Regions from separate parts of the Thermobacillus sp. genome, predicted to be linked through region 1. Evidence: predicted binding sites of a transcription regulator. Region 1 holds the regulator's gene; the other holds the start of a gene.
What was found. The regulator LexA, encoded in region 1, represses DNA repair genes until DNA is damaged. The targets are predictions, from matches to a motif close to CGAACATATGTTCG.
Positions count from the first base shown of each region.

Region 2: the regulator LexA is predicted to act here: its motif matches at 2,664-2,677, upstream of recA (recombinase RecA).

Region 1 is NZ_QEWA01000033.1:104,581-113,259, forward strand. It holds gene metH (methionine synthase) at 1-1,138, opposite strand, end outside; gene C6W55_RS06625 (1,2-dihydroxy-3-keto-5-methylthiopentene dioxygenase) at 1,284-1,826, shown strand; gene C6W55_RS06630 (HAD family hydrolase) at 1,899-2,690, opposite strand; gene C6W55_RS06635 (hypothetical protein) at 2,709-3,254, opposite strand; gene C6W55_RS06640 (DUF896 domain-containing protein) at 3,276-3,464, opposite strand; gene C6W55_RS06645 (LysM peptidoglycan-binding domain-containing protein) at 3,637-3,918, opposite strand; gene lexA (transcriptional repressor LexA) at 4,270-4,893, shown strand; gene glnA (type I glutamate--ammonia ligase) at 4,973-6,301, opposite strand; gene C6W55_RS06660 (MerR family transcriptional regulator) at 6,323-6,736, opposite strand; gene C6W55_RS06665 (methionine gamma-lyase family protein) at 6,798-8,075, opposite strand; gene hflX (GTPase HflX) at 8,195-8,679, opposite strand, start outside.
Region 2 is NZ_QEWA01000029.1:79,755-88,433, forward strand. It holds gene rimO (30S ribosomal protein S12 methylthiotransferase RimO) at 1-53, shown strand, start outside; gene pgsA (CDP-diacylglycerol--glycerol-3-phosphate 3-phosphatidyltransferase) at 50-625, shown strand; gene C6W55_RS04625 (hypothetical protein) at 686-814, opposite strand; gene C6W55_RS04630 (competence/damage-inducible protein A) at 1,278-2,537, shown strand; gene recA (recombinase RecA) at 2,745-3,803, shown strand; gene C6W55_RS04640 (regulatory protein RecX) at 3,913-4,578, shown strand; gene rny (ribonuclease Y) at 4,781-6,328, shown strand; gene C6W55_RS04650 (TIGR00282 family metallophosphoesterase) at 6,390-7,187, shown strand; gene C6W55_RS04655 (stage V sporulation protein S) at 7,342-7,602, shown strand; gene C6W55_RS04660 (dipeptidase) at 7,765-8,679, shown strand, end outside.

The DNA.
Region 1 (8,679 bases):
AGACGTCGATGACGTGCGCCCCGTTCTTCACCTGGGCGCGGGCGATCTCGGCCGCTTCCTCGTACTTGCCTTCCGCAATCAGCCTTTTGAACATGCGCGAGCCGAGCACGTTGGTCCGCTCCCCGACGAGGTACGGCCGGTTTTCCGGCTCGATGTACACGGTCTCGATGCCGGAGACGGCCGGCGGATGGCTGCCGGTTTCGGTCCGCGGCTTGTAAGGCGCCAGCGCTTCGGCGAGCGCCCGGATGTGCGCCGGCGTCGTCCCGCAGCAGCCGCCCGCGATGTTGAGCCACCCTTCGCGCGCGAATTGCTCCATCTTCCGCGCGAGCGATTCGGGCGATTCGTGATAATGGCCGTTCTCGTCGGGCAGCCCGGCGTTCGGATAGCAGCTGACGGCCGTCTTGGCGATGGACGCGAGGCTGCGGATGTGATCGCGCATGAATTCCGGACCGGTCGCGCAATTGAGGCCGATCGAGATCGGTTCCAGATGTTCCAGCGAAATATAGAATGATTCAATGTTCTGTCCCGCCAGCGTCGTGCCCATCGGTTCAATCGTGCCGGAGATCATGACGGGCAGCTTCCGTCCGGCTTCCTCGAACGCGCGATGTACGCCGATGCCCGCCGCCTTGACGTTTAACGCATCCTGGCACGTCTCGATGAGCAGCGCGTCGACGCCGCCCTCGATCAAGGCCAGCGCCTGGACATAATAGCTTTCGGCGAGCTCGTCGAACGTGACGCCGCCCGTCACGGACAGCGTCTTCGTCGTCGGCCCCATCGAGCCGGCCACGTAGCGCGGCTTCTCCGGCGTCGAGAACTTCTCCGCCGCTTCGGCCGCAAGCCGGGCCGCGGCGATGTTGATCTCGCGCGCCTTGTCCGCGATGCCGTACTCGGCCAGCACGACGCTCGTCGCGCCGAACGTGTTCGTTTCAATGATATCCGCGCCGGCGTCCAGATACGCCTCGTGGATGCCGCGGATCACATCCGGTCGCGTCAGGACGAGCATCTCGTTGCAGCCTTCCAGCTCTTCGCCGCCGAAATCGGCGGCGGTCAGGTTCGCCTGCTGGATCATCGTCCCCATTGCGCCGTCCAATATGAGAATGCGATGTTTCATCGCTTCCTGCAGGGTCGGTTTCGACATGGGCACACCTTCCGCCAAAAAAGTTAAGCCTTATTCTAGCAGAATGAAAAACGCCTGAAAAGCCCGGACCCATCGACAAACGCGCTGAAATCGTGTATAATTCAGGTTAATGATTGATAAATCCTATTGGAAATGAGGGATTAAGATGGCCGAGATTCGCATCCGCAACACCAACGAGAGAATCACCGGCGAGGAGAATGTGCGCGAATTTCTGAATGGACAAGGTGTCCTCTACGAGCACTGGGATACGTCCAAACTGCCGGAGCATCTGCGGGAAAAATTCGTGCTGAGCGATGAGGAGAAGAACGAAATCCTCCAAGCGTATGACGCGGAGATCCGCGATCTCGCCGGCCGGCGCGGCTATCAGACGTGGGACGTCATTTCCCTGTCCGACGCGACGCCGAACCTGGATGAGCTGCTGAAGAAATTCGAACAGGTGCATACGCACACCGAGGACGAAGTCCGCGCCATCGTGGCAGGCAAAGGCATCTTCATCATCAAGGGCAAGCCGGAAGTCGGCTACTTCGACGTCGAGCTGGAAGCAGGCGATGTCATCTCCGTTCCGGAAGGCAATCCGCACTACTTCACGCTGATGGAAAACCGTCAGATCGTCGCCGTGCGTCTGTTCATCGAGCCGGCGGGCTGGGTCGCCCATCCGTACGAAGATCCGGAATTCCAAAAAGCATAAATTCGGCCTTACATGTTCGGAAGCCATCCGCCCAAGCCCCTTTCGGCAAGGAGCGGATGGCTTCTTCGCTGCTTACAGCCGCTCAAGCAGCGCCGGCAGTTCGCGCAGCGAACGGATTTCGCAGGCCGGTTCAATCTCGCCGGACCGCTTGAGACCGTGCCGGTTGATCCATACCGAATCCATGCCGACGGTGTTCGCGCCGAGAATGTCGGTCGTCAGCTTGTCGCCGACCATGACGCCGGCATCCGGCCCGATACCGAGCAGCGACAGCGCATGACGGAAGATTGATGCCGCGGGCTTGCCTTCCCCGAATTCGCCCGAGATGACGATATGGTCGAAGTACGGCGCGAGCTCCGGTACGCCGGCCAGCTTCTCGCGCTGCAGATCGGGCGATCCGTTCGTCAAGAGCAGCAGCTTGTAGCGGCCGCGCAGCCGATCCAGCACTTCGAACGTCTCGTCGTAGACGAGCGGCCGCGCCCGGCGCTCCGCCGGGAACCGTTCGGCCAATTCTTCGCCGAGCCGCTCATCCTCGATGCCGATGCCGCGCAGGCCGCGGATCCACGATTCACGGCGATAGGCCGGCGCAAGCGCCTCGAGCTTGCGGAACTCCTCCTGCTCTCCCTCGCGAAAACGCGCCCACAGCCCTTCGAACGGATTGATGCCGATCCGTTGGGTGAACGGATAGGTTTCGTAGGATTCGTACAGCGCTCGCGCTTCCCGGCGAACCGACGCTTCCAGCTTCTCCGGATCCGCGCCGGTCCGCTCTTGCGCATACCGGCAGACCGCCTCGAACGCCTCCTTCACGCTGCGTTCGTCCCACAGCAGCGTATCATCCAGGTCGAACAGTACCGCTTGTTTTGCCATCCGGTTTCTCTCCCGTCATTACTTTTTCTTGTCTTTCTGCTGCTCGGTGTAGGGAATGCGGTTATCCTCCGCAAACCGCTGCAGCCGGTCGGCCATCTCGTCGATCGGATACCGGTTCAGCATGCGCGAGAATACCCAGTTGCCGCCCTTCTTCGGCTCGATGATGATGTATCCCGGACGGATGACGGTAATCGCCTTGATCGCGCTTGCCGTCAGCGTCTTGTCGCCGGTAAATTTGCGCGTGCCGACGAAATCCCTTCCCACGAGCAGATAGGGCCGTCGGAACCAGAACAGCGCCGCCAACGCCAGATAACACGCGACCGTCAGCCAGAAGATCGGCGTCTCGAACGGATTCGTCGTGTTCGGATCGTCCGCGGGAATCGTCATCATATAAATGTAGAAGCCGATGAACAGGATCAACAAAGCCGGCAAGACGTAATTGCGTCCCCTGTAGCGGTCCGTCACCGCTCCCGGCGAAGCGACGGCTTTGAGACCGGCTTTCTTGCGCCGTTTGTTCAGCTGTTCCGTGTTCTTGCGGACTTTCCGTTCCCAAGAGCGGGACATGCCAGCTCCCCCTTCTATACGCTAATGCTTCAACGTGCCGCCTGTTTCATCCGTCCAGCGGATCGCGTCGAGCTGCTGTTTCAGATTGCTTCGGAAACGCGCCAGATATTGCCTGCGCAGCTTGTCCCGCTCCGCCGTCTCTTCCGGCGTGAGACCGATCGTCTTGTGCTTGCGGGCAAGCTCGTTGATGCGCGCCGTCAATTCGTCCATGCGTGATGTGCCTCCCATACCCCTGACATACCACACCTTACTTTGACATCCCGGCCGGATCGTTGTCAAGCCGACAACAAAACAAAAACAACCCGGAAACGGCTTGAACCGTTCCCGGGCCAATCCATCGGCAATCGACAGGGACGCTCCCGTCTTCCGCTTCCGCACCGGATCAGCGGCCGGACCAATCCGGGATGACGAGCTGCTGTCCCGCTTGGATCACACTGCCGTCCAGACCGTTGCGCTTCCGGATTTCATAGACGGCGCGGCGCGTGTCCATCCCTTCCGCCTTCGCCGCTGCGGCGATCTCCCACAGCGTCTCGCCGGCATCCACGACAATGACCGATTCCGCGGGAGCCGGTTCGGCCGGCACCCGTTCCGACGCGCCGGTTCCCATGATCATGAAACCCGCGCTGACCAGCACGATGAACAGCATGGCTGCGGCATAACGCATGAAAGTGATCCGTTCCCCGCTCGCCGCGCGTTGCCTGCGAACCGCGGAAGTCTGTCCAACTTCGCCAGGACGGCTTTCTTGGATGGAACGATAGGACCGGCATTCACTTACATACATCATGGCCAACACCCCAAACAAACGTTCTCGTTTTGTAATCCCATCATAACACGAACATCTGTTTGCCGTCAATCATTTTTAGAACATTTGTTCCGGGAATGCATGTTCCCGCTTTGAGCCGTCCGCCGGATTTCCTGCAAAAATGCGAACCTGTGTTTTCGAGAACGAATGTTTGTGCGAACTCGGGTTCTGTGCTATAATTTGGTGTAACCAATATTTGATGGAGTGAATGCCGTGTCCAGAATATCCAACCGCCAGCAAGCCATACTGGAATTCATTAAACGGGAAGTCCGGGAGAAAGGCTATCCCCCTTCCGTTCGGGAAATCGGTGAAGCCGTCGGCCTTGCTTCCAGCTCGACCGTCCACGGCCACCTGGATCGGCTGGAGAAGAAGGGACTCATCCGCCGCGATCCGACCAAACCGCGCGCGATCGAAATATTGGATGACGACAACGAAGATCAGCTGCCGTTCCCGCTCGCCGTCACCCGCGTCCCGGTCGTCGGCAAGGTAACGGCCGGCGCGCCGATCACGGCGACGGAGAACATCGAGGAATATTTCCCCCTCCCCGCCCATTTCACCGGTGATGACGATGTGTTCATGCTTACGGTCAAGGGCGACAGCATGATCGAAGCCGGCATCCACGACGGCGACTATGTCATCGTGCGCCAGCAGCAGACGGCGCAGAACGGCGACATCGTCGTCGCGATGACGGAAGACGACGAAGCAACCGTCAAGACGTTCTACAAGGAGCGCGACCATATCCGGCTGCAGCCCGAGAACCCGGCGATGGAGCCGATCCGGCTGAAACATGTCACGATTCTCGGCAAAGTCATCGGATTGTTCCGCAGCATCCGTTGAATACGGCGCCCGAATATTGAAGCCCCGCTTGTCCGGCAGCGATGCCGAACTTGCGGGGCTTTTCCTTTGCTCTTATTCATCAATACAGCGTCAAATATTGATCGCGTTCCCACTGGTGAACCTGCATGCGGTACATGTCCCATTCGATTTCCTTCAGTTCGTAGAAATAGGACAGGGCGTGATCCCCCAGCGCCTCGCAGATCACTTCGTCGCGGATCAGCTCGTCCAGCGCTTCGCGCAGGCTCGAGGGCAGCATCTGGATGCCTTCTTCGATCCGTTCCTCCTCGGTCATGACATAGATGTTCCGGTTCGTCGGCGCCGGCAGTCTCATCCGGTTCTTGATGCCGTCAAGTCCGGCCTTGAGCATGACCGCGAGGCAAAGGTACGGATTGGCCGCCGGATCGGGGTTGCGCACCTCGATCCGCGTGCTCAGCCCCCGCGACGCCGGAATGCGCACCATCGGGCTCCGGTTGCTCGCCGACCAGGCGACATAGTTCGGCGCTTCATAGCCGGGCACAAGCCGCTTGTACGAATTGACGGTCGGATTCGTAACGGCCGCGAACCCGCGGGCGTGATGCAGCACCCCGGCCATGAACCAGCGCGCGGTATCGCTCAGACCGAGCGGATCGTCCGGATCGTAGAACGCGTTCTCGCCGTCCCGGAACAGCGAAAGATGGCAGTGCATGCCCGATCCGTTCACGCCGAACAGCGGCTTCGGCATGAACGTCGCATGCAGGCCGTGCTGCCGCGCAACCGTCTTGACGACGAGCTTGAACGTCTGAATCCGGTCCGCCGCCGTTACCGCATCGGAATACTTGAAGTCGATCTCGTGCTGGCCGGGCGCGACTTCATGGTGCGAAGCCTCGATCTCGAAGCCCATCTCTTCGAGGGTGAGCACGATTTCCCGGCGGCAGTTCTCGCCGAGGTCGGTCGGCGCGAGGTCGAAATAGCCGCCCTGGTCGTTCACTTCGTGCGTCGGATTGCCGCGCTCGTCGGTTTTGAACAGGAAGAACTCCGGTTCCGGACCGACGTTCATCGTGGAAAAGCCGAGCTCCTCCGCTTCCTTCAGCACCCGTTTCAGAATGCCGCGCGGGTCTCCCGCGAACGGCGTCCCGTCCGGCATGTACACGTCGCAAATCAGACGGGCGACCCGGTCTTCCGTCACCCACGGGAAGACGACCCATGTATCGAGATCGGGATACAGATACATGTCGGACTCCTCGATCCGGACGTAACCCTCGATCGAGGAACCGTCGAACATCATCTTGTTGTCCAGCGCCTTCTCGAGCTGGCTCAGCGGAATTTCAACGTTCTTGATCGTCCCGAGCAGATCCGTGAACTGCAGACGGATGAACCGGACGTTCTGCTCCCGCGCGATGCGCAGGATGTCCTCCTTGGTGTAGCCCATCTTATCCTCTCCTTGCCGCGATTAAGGTTTATTGTTGTAGAACCTGGACAGCTGACCCTGGATGAGCGATGTCCTGCCGGGACGGCGTTCGAGCAGCTGCTGCTTGAGCAGCCGGTGGAGCTGCAGATCCGTCAGTTCGCGGCGTTTGCTTTCCGTCTGCGGCGTAATGACCGTCGCTTCTTCCGATTCCTTTGAAACCGGATTCATCACTTGCTTGATTCCGGCGATGTTGACGCCTTTCTCGATCAGGGACTTGATCTCCAGCAGCCGCTCGACATCGTTGAACGAAAACAGGCGCTGGTTGCCCGAAGTCCGCGCCGGCATGACCAGACCGTGCTGCTCGTAGTAGCGGATTTGGCGGGCGGTCAAATCCGTCAGCTTCATCACGATGCCGATCGGGAAGAGCGCCATGTTTCTGCGGATCTCGTCACCCATGCCGCATCAACCTTCCAATTTTTTGTAGTATGGGTACTCGTATCGACACGAATAAAACGTGTCAAGAAATGTTAGGTTTAATTACAATGTTAGACCGTTCGGCAAGCCGTGTCAAGGCGGAAAGCACCCCAAGTTTTGCGTGCGCGTACGTCAGCCCGCCCTGCATATACGCGATATACGGCTCCCGGATCGGCGCGTCGGCCGAAAGTTCCAGGCTTCCGCCCTGCACGAACGCGCCGGCCGCCATGATGACGGGATGCGCATATCCCGGCATGTCGCCCGGTTCCGGCACGGCGTGCGCGTCGACGGCCGCCGCCTGCTGGATGCCCTGCACGAAGGCGATGAGCGAGTCGGCCGAATCGAACCGGACGGCCTGAATCAGATCGGTTCTCGGCTCGTTCCAGCGCGGTTTCGACTCGAAGCCCAGCTCCTCGAACATGGCAGCGGCAAAAATGCTCCCTTTCACCGCCTGCCCTACCATGTGCGGCGCAAGGAAAAATCCATGGAACATCCAGCGCTGCATGCCGGCCGTCGCGCCGACTTCGCCGCCGATGCCGGGCGCGGTCAGCCGGCCGGCCGCCTTCTCCACGAGATCGGCCCGGCCGCAGATGTAGCCGCCGGACAGCGCCAGCCCGCCGCCGGGATTTTTGATCAGCGAGCCGGCCATCAGATCGACGCCGACCTCCGTCGGCTCCGTCTCCTCGGTAAATTCGCCGTAGCAATTGTCGACGAAGACGATGGCGTCGGGCTTGACCGCCTTCACCCGGCGCACCATCTCGCCGATCTCGTCCACGGTGAACGATGCGCGCCAGTCGTAGCCGCGCGACCGCTGGATGGCGATGACGCGGGTCCGCTCGCCGATCGCGTCCAGCACGGCGTCCCAGTTGACGCGGCCGCCTTCGGCCAGCGGCACCTCCCGGTAGCCGATGCCGAAATCGCGCAGCGATCCCTTGCCGTCTCCCGGCTCGCCGATCACTTTGTGCAGCGTGTCATACGGCCGCCCGGTCATGTAGAGCAGTTCGTCCCCCGGCCGGAGCACGCCGAACAGCGCGCAGCTGATCGTATGCGTGCCGGATGCGAAATGCGGCCGCACGAGCGCCGCCTCCGCGCCGAACACGTCGGCATACACCCGGTCGAGCGCCTCGCGCCCGCTGTCATTGTATCCGTATCCGGTTGAACCGTTCAGATGAAAATCGCTCACCTTGTGGCGCTGAAACGCGCGGATCACTTTCCACTGGTTCCGTTCCGCGATCCGGTCGGCCTCGCGGAGCCGCGGGGCGATCCGCTCTTCCACCGCCTCGGCGAGACGGAGCAGTTCGCTGTCAATGCCGTGAATCATCCAGTCTCCATCCCATCGCTTCATAATTGTCAGACCCATTAAAGCACATTTCGTTTCCGGTAATCAATCGCAAGGCGGCGAAACAGAATAGCCAGGTCCGGAACGAACCTGGCCCCAGCCTACAGCGCATAAGGCTGCAGCTTATATCCGCTCACCTCATATTCGCGCTTGTTCAGCCGTACCGCAATCCGCATCGTCTCCCCGTCGTCCGAGACCGACTGTTCGACAACTTCACCCATCCGGTGCGCAAGGGCGATCAGATCGCCCCTTGCGGCGGGAATCGCGAACGAACGGATTTCGCCGGTCAGCTTGTCCTGCACGGCGCGGCCGATCGCCTCCCGGTCGCTTGCCGAGAACGCGCTGACGAGCAGCGCGTCCCCGTCCCGCCGGAGCAGATGCAGTTCCTCATTCGTGCACAGGTCGATCTTGTTGTACAGCACGATCCGCGGCCTGTCTCCGGCTCCGAGCTCGGTCAAAATCCGATCGACGACCGCCATCTGCTCCTCCCGGTACGGCGACGAGCTGTCCACGACATGGAGGATGAGATCGGCTTCCGCCGCTTCCTCGAGCGTCGACCGGAATGCGGCCACCAGCTCGTGGGGCA
Region 2 (8,679 bases), on a different contig from region 1:
TGCGCATCACGCATGCTTTCGAGTTTGACCTGTCGGGGGAGGGAGTGGTGTGAATCTCGCCAACCGCATTACGCTGGCCCGCATCTTCCTGGTCCCGATCATCATGTTCTTCCTGCTCGCCCGAATCGATTTCGAGCCGATCGCGTTCGAGAACTTTTCGATCACCTACAATCAGATCGTCGCCGCACTCATCTTCATCATTGCCGCCAGCACGGACGGGCTGGACGGGTATATCGCGCGGAAGAACAAGCTGGTGACGAATCTGGGAAAGCTGCTTGACCCGCTGGCGGACAAACTGCTGGTCGCGGCCGTGCTCATCTCACTGGTCGAGATGGACAAGCTCGACGCCTGGATCGCCATCGTCATCATCAGCCGCGAATTCGCCGTCACAGGCTTGCGCCAGGTCGCCCTGCTCGAAGGGAAGGTGCTCGCCGCCAGCCGCTGGGGGAAATGGAAGACCGGCGTGCAGATTACGATGATCATCGCCCTCTTGCTCAACAACTTTCCGTTCGCGCTGGTCAGCATTCCGTTCGACATCGTGATGACATGGGTGGCGGCCGTCATCACCGTCTATTCGGGCATCGACTACTTCGTCAAGAACAAAAATCTCATTCCGGTGCAATAAGTGCAGCAATGAAGGGCAGAGACTCGCGCGGGGGCTCTGCCCTTCCGCATGTTCGCAAGTTTACACCTTCGCCAGCACATCCCGCTTGAACTGCTCCAGCGCCTCGTCGGTATCGATGGAGTATCGGCACTCGAGGCCGACAAATCCGTCAGGCCGGCGATGTAAGCTTTCGCGGCACGTCTCGTCCACCAGGCTGATGAACCTTGTGCACGTCGCGACGATCCGGGCGATGCACTCCTGCTCCCTGGCGATGCGGTCCAGATCGTCGAGGTCCCACCAGGCGGAGCCCGTGAAATCCGTGTTCCCTGATCTTCTCCAGATGCCAGATGACGTCCTTGCCGGGGTAGGCGCCGATGCACAATGAAATCTTCATTCGCTTCACGTATCGAAAATTATCACCATATAAGTATGTAACGCCTATATCAGGCAAAAAATAGTGCATTTTTGCACTACATGCTTCAAGGGGATATCAACCGCTCCATGAGGCCTTTGTGGCGGGTATGTTCGTAGCGTGTGTGAGCCGCTTCATGTCCGGCAGTTGCTTTTCAAGCCCGAGACCATATAAGCTTAAGGATGAGCTGATATTCCTGTGCAAAATCGCTTGCGCCCGCCCGGCAGGGGACGGCGCTTGATTGGAAAGGAGACTTGACCGGTGAAAGCCGAAATCATCGCCGTAGGGACGGAGCTGCTGCTCGGACAGATTGTCAATACGAATGCGCAATATCTCTCGCAGGGACTCGCCGCCCTCGGCATCGACGTTTACTTCCAGACGGTCGTCGGAGACAACGCGGGCCGAATCCGGCAGGCGATCGAGACGGCGCGGGGCCGGGCGGATCTGCTCCTGTTCACGGGCGGACTCGGACCGACGCAGGACGATCTGACGAAAGACGTGCTTGCCGACTATCTGGGCCGGAAGCTGATCGTGCACGAGCCGTCCATGAAGAAGATCGAGGAGCGGCTGGCAGGCAGGCTGATGCTCATCGAAAGCAACCGGCGCCAGGCGCTCATGATCGAAGGCAGCGAGCCGCTGCCGAACGAGACGGGGCTCGCGGTCGGCAACGCGCTCACGGCGGACGGCACGCACTACGTGCTGCTTCCCGGTCCGCCCGGCGAGATGAAGCCGATGTTCGACGGACCGGCGACTGCGTGGCTGCTCCGGCAGCTCGGCGAGAGCCGTCCGCTCTATTCGATGACGCTTCGCTTCGCGGGCATCGGCGAGTCGGCGCTTGAAGATTTGCTGATCGATCTGATCAAGCGGCAGACCGACCCGACGATCGCGCCGTACGCGAAGGAGGGCGAGGTGGCGATCCGGCTTTCGACGAAAGCGGCAAGCGAAGCGGAAGCGGCGGCCAGGCTCGGCGAAACGGCGGCAGCCATCGAACGGCTGGCCGGCCGGTATCTGTATGCGAGGGAGGATGTGCCGCTGGAGCAGACGGTTGTCGATTTGCTGCGCGCTTCCGGCAAGACCGCTGCCGCCGCGGAAAGCTGCACGGGCGGGCTGCTCGCCGAGCTGCTCACCAGCGTTCCGGGCAGCAGCGAGGCGTTCGCTGGCGGCTTCGTGGTCTATACGAATGCGATGAAGCGAAATCTGCTCGGCGTGCCGGCCGATCTGCTCGAAGGACCGGACGCGCCGGGCGCGGTCAGCGCGCAGACGGCCGAGGCGATGGCCGTGCGGACGCTCGAGCGCGCCGGAAGCGACTATGCGATCGCGATCACCGGCGTCGCGGGCCCGGCGCCGTCGGAGGGGAAGCCGCCCGGCCTCGTCTATGTTGCCGTCGCCGAGCGGGGCGGCCGCACCGAAGTGCATGAGCTGAAGCTGTCGGGCGGCCGGGCCGGCATCCGTCTGCGGGCCGCCAAGCATGCGCTGTACCGGCTTTGGGAGCGGCTGAACGGAATTGTGAAAAATTCGTGAACAGGATTGCCAAGCCTTCCCTCGGCGGATATAATAGGTGTCAGTTGACGGAAGAACCGCAGCGAAGATTGCTTTGCTGCGGTTCTTTTTCTGTTTCGGGTCGGGCGCGTCACCGAAGAAAAAATGCGAATGTATGTTCGAAAAACTACTTGGCAATCGCCCGGAAATGCTTTAATATGGGATCATAACGGCAAAGGAAGTGGTATTGTGTCGGATCGCCGTGCGGCGTTGGAAATGGCTTTGCGCCAGATTGAGAAACAATTCGGCAAAGGTTCCATCATGAAGCTGGGCGAGCAGGCAGGTCTTACGGTCGAGACCGTGCCCAGCGGCTCGCTGGCGCTGGATATTGCCCTTGGTGTCGGCGGCATGCCGAGGGGACGGATCATTGAAATCTACGGGCCCGAATCGTCCGGAAAAACGACGGTCGCGCTGCATGCGATCGCCGAAGTGCAGAAGATCGGCGGCCAAGCCGCGTTCATCGACGCGGAGCATGCGCTTGACCCGCTCTATGCGAGCAAGCTCGGCGTGAACATCGACGAGCTGCTGCTTTCGCAGCCCGATACGGGCGAACAGGCGCTCGAGATCGCGGAAGCGCTCGTGCGCAGCGGCGCCATCGACATCATCGTCATCGACTCGGTTGCGGCGCTCGTGCCGAAAGCCGAGATCGAGGGCGAGATGGGCGATTCGCATGTCGGCCTCCAGGCCCGGCTCATGTCTCAGGCGCTGCGCAAGCTGTCCGGCGCGATCAGCAAATCGAAGACGATCGCGATCTTCATCAACCAGCTCCGCGAGAAAGTCGGCGTCATGTTCGGCAATCCGGAGACGACGCCGGGCGGACGCGCGCTGAAGTTCTACGCGAGCGTGCGGCTGGAAGTGCGCCGCGTCGAGACGATCAAGATGGGCAGCGAGCTCGTCGGCAACCGGACGCGCATCAAGGTCGTGAAGAACAAGGTGGCGCCGCCGTTCAAACAGGCGGAAATCGACATCATGTACGGCGAAGGCATCTCGAAGGAAGGCAGCCTGATCGACATCGGCACGGAGCTGGATATCATCCAGAAGAGCGGGGCATGGTTCTCGTTCGAAGGCGAACGGCTCGGCCAGGGCAGGGAGAACGCGAAGCAATATCTGAAGGACCGTCCCGACATCGCGGCCAAGATCGAGAAGCAAATCCGCGACGCCAGCAATCTGATCGGCGCGTCGGCAACGTCGGCCTTCGCTGCTTCGCCGGATGAGGACGACGAATTCGAAGACGATTTCGAAGCGTAAGGATACGCGGGCACCTTCTGCCAAGGTGCCCGCGTCGCTTTAAAAGAAATAAACGGGCGCGCCTTCCATTGTGGACGCGCAAGCCGTTTTTGCTTGAGGAGGAGCGTTCATGCCGCACAAGATCCGCGCGGTCGAACGGGACGGGAAAGGCCGCTACGTCATTTACGGAGATGGGGAAGACGAGCCGCTGCTCGTCGTGCACGAGGATGTGCTGATACGCCATCGTCTGTTCAAGGGAACGGAGCTGGATGAGGAACAGCTGGCCGAAATCGGGCGCGAGGCGCACGAACAGGAAGCCTACGGGGCGGCGCTGGCGAGTCTCGGCCGGCGCAGCCGCACCCGGAAGGAACTGGCGCTGTACCTGTCGCGCCGGGGGTTCCCCGAGCAGGTCTCGAAGGCGGCGCTGGATCGGCTCGCGCGGGAAGGCTACCTTGACGACAGCCGGTATGCGCGGGAGTTCGCGCGCGTGCGGGCGGAAGGCTATTATAAAGGAAGAAATTTGATCCGGAGTGAATTATTGAGGAAAGGCATCAGCCGGGGTGAGGCGGATGCGGCGATCCGGAACCTCCATCCGGAGACGGAGCGGCGCGCGGCCGTCGAGGCGGCGCTCAAGAAATGGCCTTCGCTCCGGGGCGAATTCCGGGACCGCACGCGCAAGCTTGCGCAGTTTCTGTACCGCCGCGGATATACCGGAAGCGTCGTGCGGGAAGCCGTCCGCGCCGCGGCCGGAGACGGGGCGGCGGATGCGGAGGATGACGGCTTTTACGGGGACTGACGGCGCCCGGGCGATTGCTTGACAATTGATTTTCACAAAAGATAAAATGATTCTGTATTCCTTCTTTTTGAATCGATTTTCCTTCCAGAAATTGATTCGAACCGATCTTTTTCGACATGAACCGAAAGAAACGGTGGAACACCGGCTGAGAACCGAATACGATCCATGGCTTCGGCTTTGGTGAGAACGAGGAGGTGAGAGGATGCCTATCGAAATCTGGATCTGGCTCCCGATCGTTCTCGTTGTTGGCGCAGTATTTTTTGGCATTGGCTACTGGGTACGGAAATCGATCGCCGAAGCGAAAATCTCGAGCGCGGAGAAGGCTGCCGAGCAGATTCTGGAGAACGCACGCAAGGAAGCCGACGCGCTGAAGAAGGAGACGATTCTCGAGGCGAAAGACGAAGTACACAAACTCCGAGCCGAAGCGGAACGGGAAACACGCGAACGCCGGAATGAATTGCAGCGCCTGGAACGGCGTCTGCAGCAGAAGGAAGAGTCGCTGGACCGCAAGCTGGAAGCGCTGGAGCGCAAGGAAGAGCAAGTGGCCAACAAAGAGAAGCGAATCGAGGAAACGCAAGAACAGATTGACGCGATATATCGTCAGCAAGTTCAGGAGTTGGAGCGCATCTCCAACTTGACTTCGGAAGAGGCCAGACAGATCATTCTGTCGAATGTCGAGCAGGAAATCCGTCACGAGACGGCACAGATGATCAAAGATATCGAGCAGCAGGCCAAGGAAGAAGCGGACAAGAAGGCGAGAAACATCATCTCCCTGGCGATTCAGCGTTGCGCGGCCGACCATGTGGCCGAGACGACCGTTTCGGTCGTCGCGCTGCCGAACGAGGAGATGAAAGGCCGCATCATTGGCCGGGAAGGCCGCAACATCCGCGCGCTGGAGACGCTTACCGGCATCGATCTGATTATCGACGACACGCCGGAAGCGGTTATCCTGTCCGGGTTTGACCCGATCCGCCGCGAAATCGCGCGCACCGCGCTGGAGAAACTGGTGGCGGACGGACGCATTCACCCGGCGCGGATCGAGGAAATGGTCGAGAAATCCCGCAAGGAAATCGACGAGCGGATCCGCGAATACGGCGAACAGGCGACGTTCGAGGTCGGCGTTCACGGACTGCATCCGGATCTGATCAAGATTCTCGGACGTCTGCGCTATCGTACAAGCTATGGCCAGAACGTGCTCAAGCACTCGATCGAAGTGGCCTATCTGGCGGGTCTGATGGCCGCCGAGCTCGGCGAAGACGTCATGCTGGCCCGGCGGGCGGGACTGTTGCACGACATCGGCAAAGCGCTGGACCACGAAGTGGAAGGTTCTCATGTCGAGATCGGCGTCGAGCTGACGAAGAAGTACAAGGAACACCCTGTCGTCATCAACAGCGTCGCGTCGCACCACGGCGATACGGAAGCGACGTCCGTCATCGCGATGCTGGTCGGAGCGGCGGACGCGCTGTCCGCGGCTCGTCCCGGCGCCCGTCGCGAGACGCTCGAGACGTACATCAAGCGGCTGGAGAAGCTCGAAGCGATTACGGAATCGTTCGAAGGCGTCGAGAAATCGTACGCCATCCAGGCCGGCCGCGAAGTGCGCGTCATGGTGCAACCGGACAAGATCGACGATATCGAGGCGTTCCGGCTGGCGCGCGACATCACGAAGAAGATCGAGAGCGAACTCGATTATCCGGGACATATCAAGGTCACGGTTATCCGCGAGACGCGCGCTGTGGAATACGCGAAATGAACGACCTGAGAGCGGCTGGTACCTGCCAGCCGCTCTCTTATCCATATTGGGAGGGAAATGCATGATCGTACTCTTCATCGGCGACATCGTTGGCAGCACGGGACGCGCCGCATTGAAGCAAGTGTTGCCGTCGCTGAAGAGCAAATATCAGCCGCATCTGATCGTGGCCAACGGGGAGAACGCGGCACACGGCCGCGGCATTACGGCGGCGATCGCGCGGGAGTTCTATGAACTCGGCGTACACGCGATCACGATGGGGAACCATACGTGGGACAACAAAGATATCTTCGAATGGATCGATGACGAGCCGCGCATCGTCCGGCCGGCGAATTTTCCGCCCGGCACGCCCGGAAGAGGATCGACGGTGGTGAAGGCGAACGGCAAGACGCTCGGCATTCTCAATCTGCAAGGACGCACCTTCCTGCCGCCCCTCGACTGCCCGTTCCGGGCGGCGGATGAGCTGATCGGGAAGCTCAAGGCGCAGACGCCCTGCATTCTGGTGGACTTCCATGCGGAAGCGACTTCGGAGAAAATCGCGATGAGCTGGTATCTGGACGGACGGGCGTCGGTTGTCGTCGGCACCCATACCCACGTGCAGACGAACGACGACCGGATTCTGCCCGGCGGGACGGCTTGCCTCACCGATGTCGGCATGGTCGGCTCGCGGGACGGTGTGCTGGGGATGGAGCGGTCATCCGTCGAATACCGCTTTCTGACGCAGCTGCCTTCCCGGTTCACGGTCGACGAAGGCAAATGGCAGTTCCATGCCGTTCTGGCGGAAATTGACGACGCGACCGGCAAAGCGAAATCGATCGCGAAGATTCGTCTGACGGAGGATGAATGGCTGCTGATGCAGTAGCAAAACGGCCGCAAGGCGGCCCTTTTGCCGCCGCAAATTGTCAATCAATTCGGAACAGTGTGCAAAGTGCGTGTACAACAGCAGGAATTTTTCGACCCCTCTCGAATAAGATGAATAGTGGATTCCATCCATCATTCCCGAGGAGGTACTTTCCATGGAGGTATTAAAAGTTTCAGCAAAGTCCAATCCAAATTCTGTCGCAGGCGCGCTGGCGGGCGTATTGCGCGAACGCGGGTGCGCAGAATTGCAGGCAATCGGGGCTGGTGCGTTGAATCAGGCGATCAAGGCCGTGGCGATCGCCCGGGGATTCGTCGCGCCAAGCGGGGTGGATCTGATCTGCATTCCTGCATTCACCGACATCGTCATTGACGGGGAAGACCGCACGGCAATCAAACTGATCGTCGAGCCTCGCTGACTGCAGCAGACAAACACAACGGCATACCTTCATCCGTTGCTTGGCGAACGGAACGATCCGAAGGAACGAGATTGGAAATCCATGCAACCTGTTTACGGCCGTAAACGGGTTTTTTTTGCTGCCGAAAGGCGAGAAACCACCGAATGAAGCGGAGGGTCGGGGATGAGGGAATTTGCGGACCTGCATTGCGATGTGCTCGCCAAGCTGCTGACCGGTGAGGCGGAATCTTTTGACGGACCGGGTTCGGACGGGCTGGATGTCACCTATGGCAAGCTGACCGCTTCCGGCGCCGTCCTGCAGACGTTCGCCGTCTACCTGCCGAAGCGCGTGCCGCAGACGTTCATGTCGGTCGTCCAGGCGGTCGATCGGTTTTACCGTCAAGTCCTGACCTGCCCGCATGTGACGTTCGTCCGCTCGCAGGCCGATCTGGCCGCCTGCGGTCCCGGACGGCCGGGGGCGCTGCTGGCGCTCGAAGGCGCGGAAGGCCTCGAGGGCAGCTTCGCCGCGCTTCGCATGCTCCACCGGCTCGGACTCCGCATGCTCGGCCTGACATGGAACGACGCGAACTGGGCGGCCGACGGCGTCATGGAGCCGCGCGGCGGCGGGCTTACGCGGGCCGGGCGCGAACTGGTTAGAGCTTGCAACGAGCTGGGCATAATAGTGGACGTGTCTCATCTGTCCGAACGGGCATTCCGGGAGACAATCGAGGAGAGTGCGCGGCCGGTCATCGCTTCCCATTCCAATGCGCGATCGGTCTGCGATCATCCCCGGAATCTTCGCGATGATCAGATCAAGGCGATTATCGACGCCGGCGGGCTGATCGGCCTGACATTCGTTCCATGGTTCGTCAGCGACAGGGACGATCCCGGGCCGGAAGATTTGATTCCGCATATCGAACGCGTGCTGGAGCTCGGCGGGGAGCGCGTCCTCGCGCTTGGATCCGATTACGATGGCATTGAACGCCATATCCGGGGGCTCGACGGACCGGACGGCACGGCACGGCTGCTGGACATGCTGGCGCTTCGGTACGGTGAGGAACTGACGGAGAACATTGCGCGCGGAAACGCTTTCCGATTT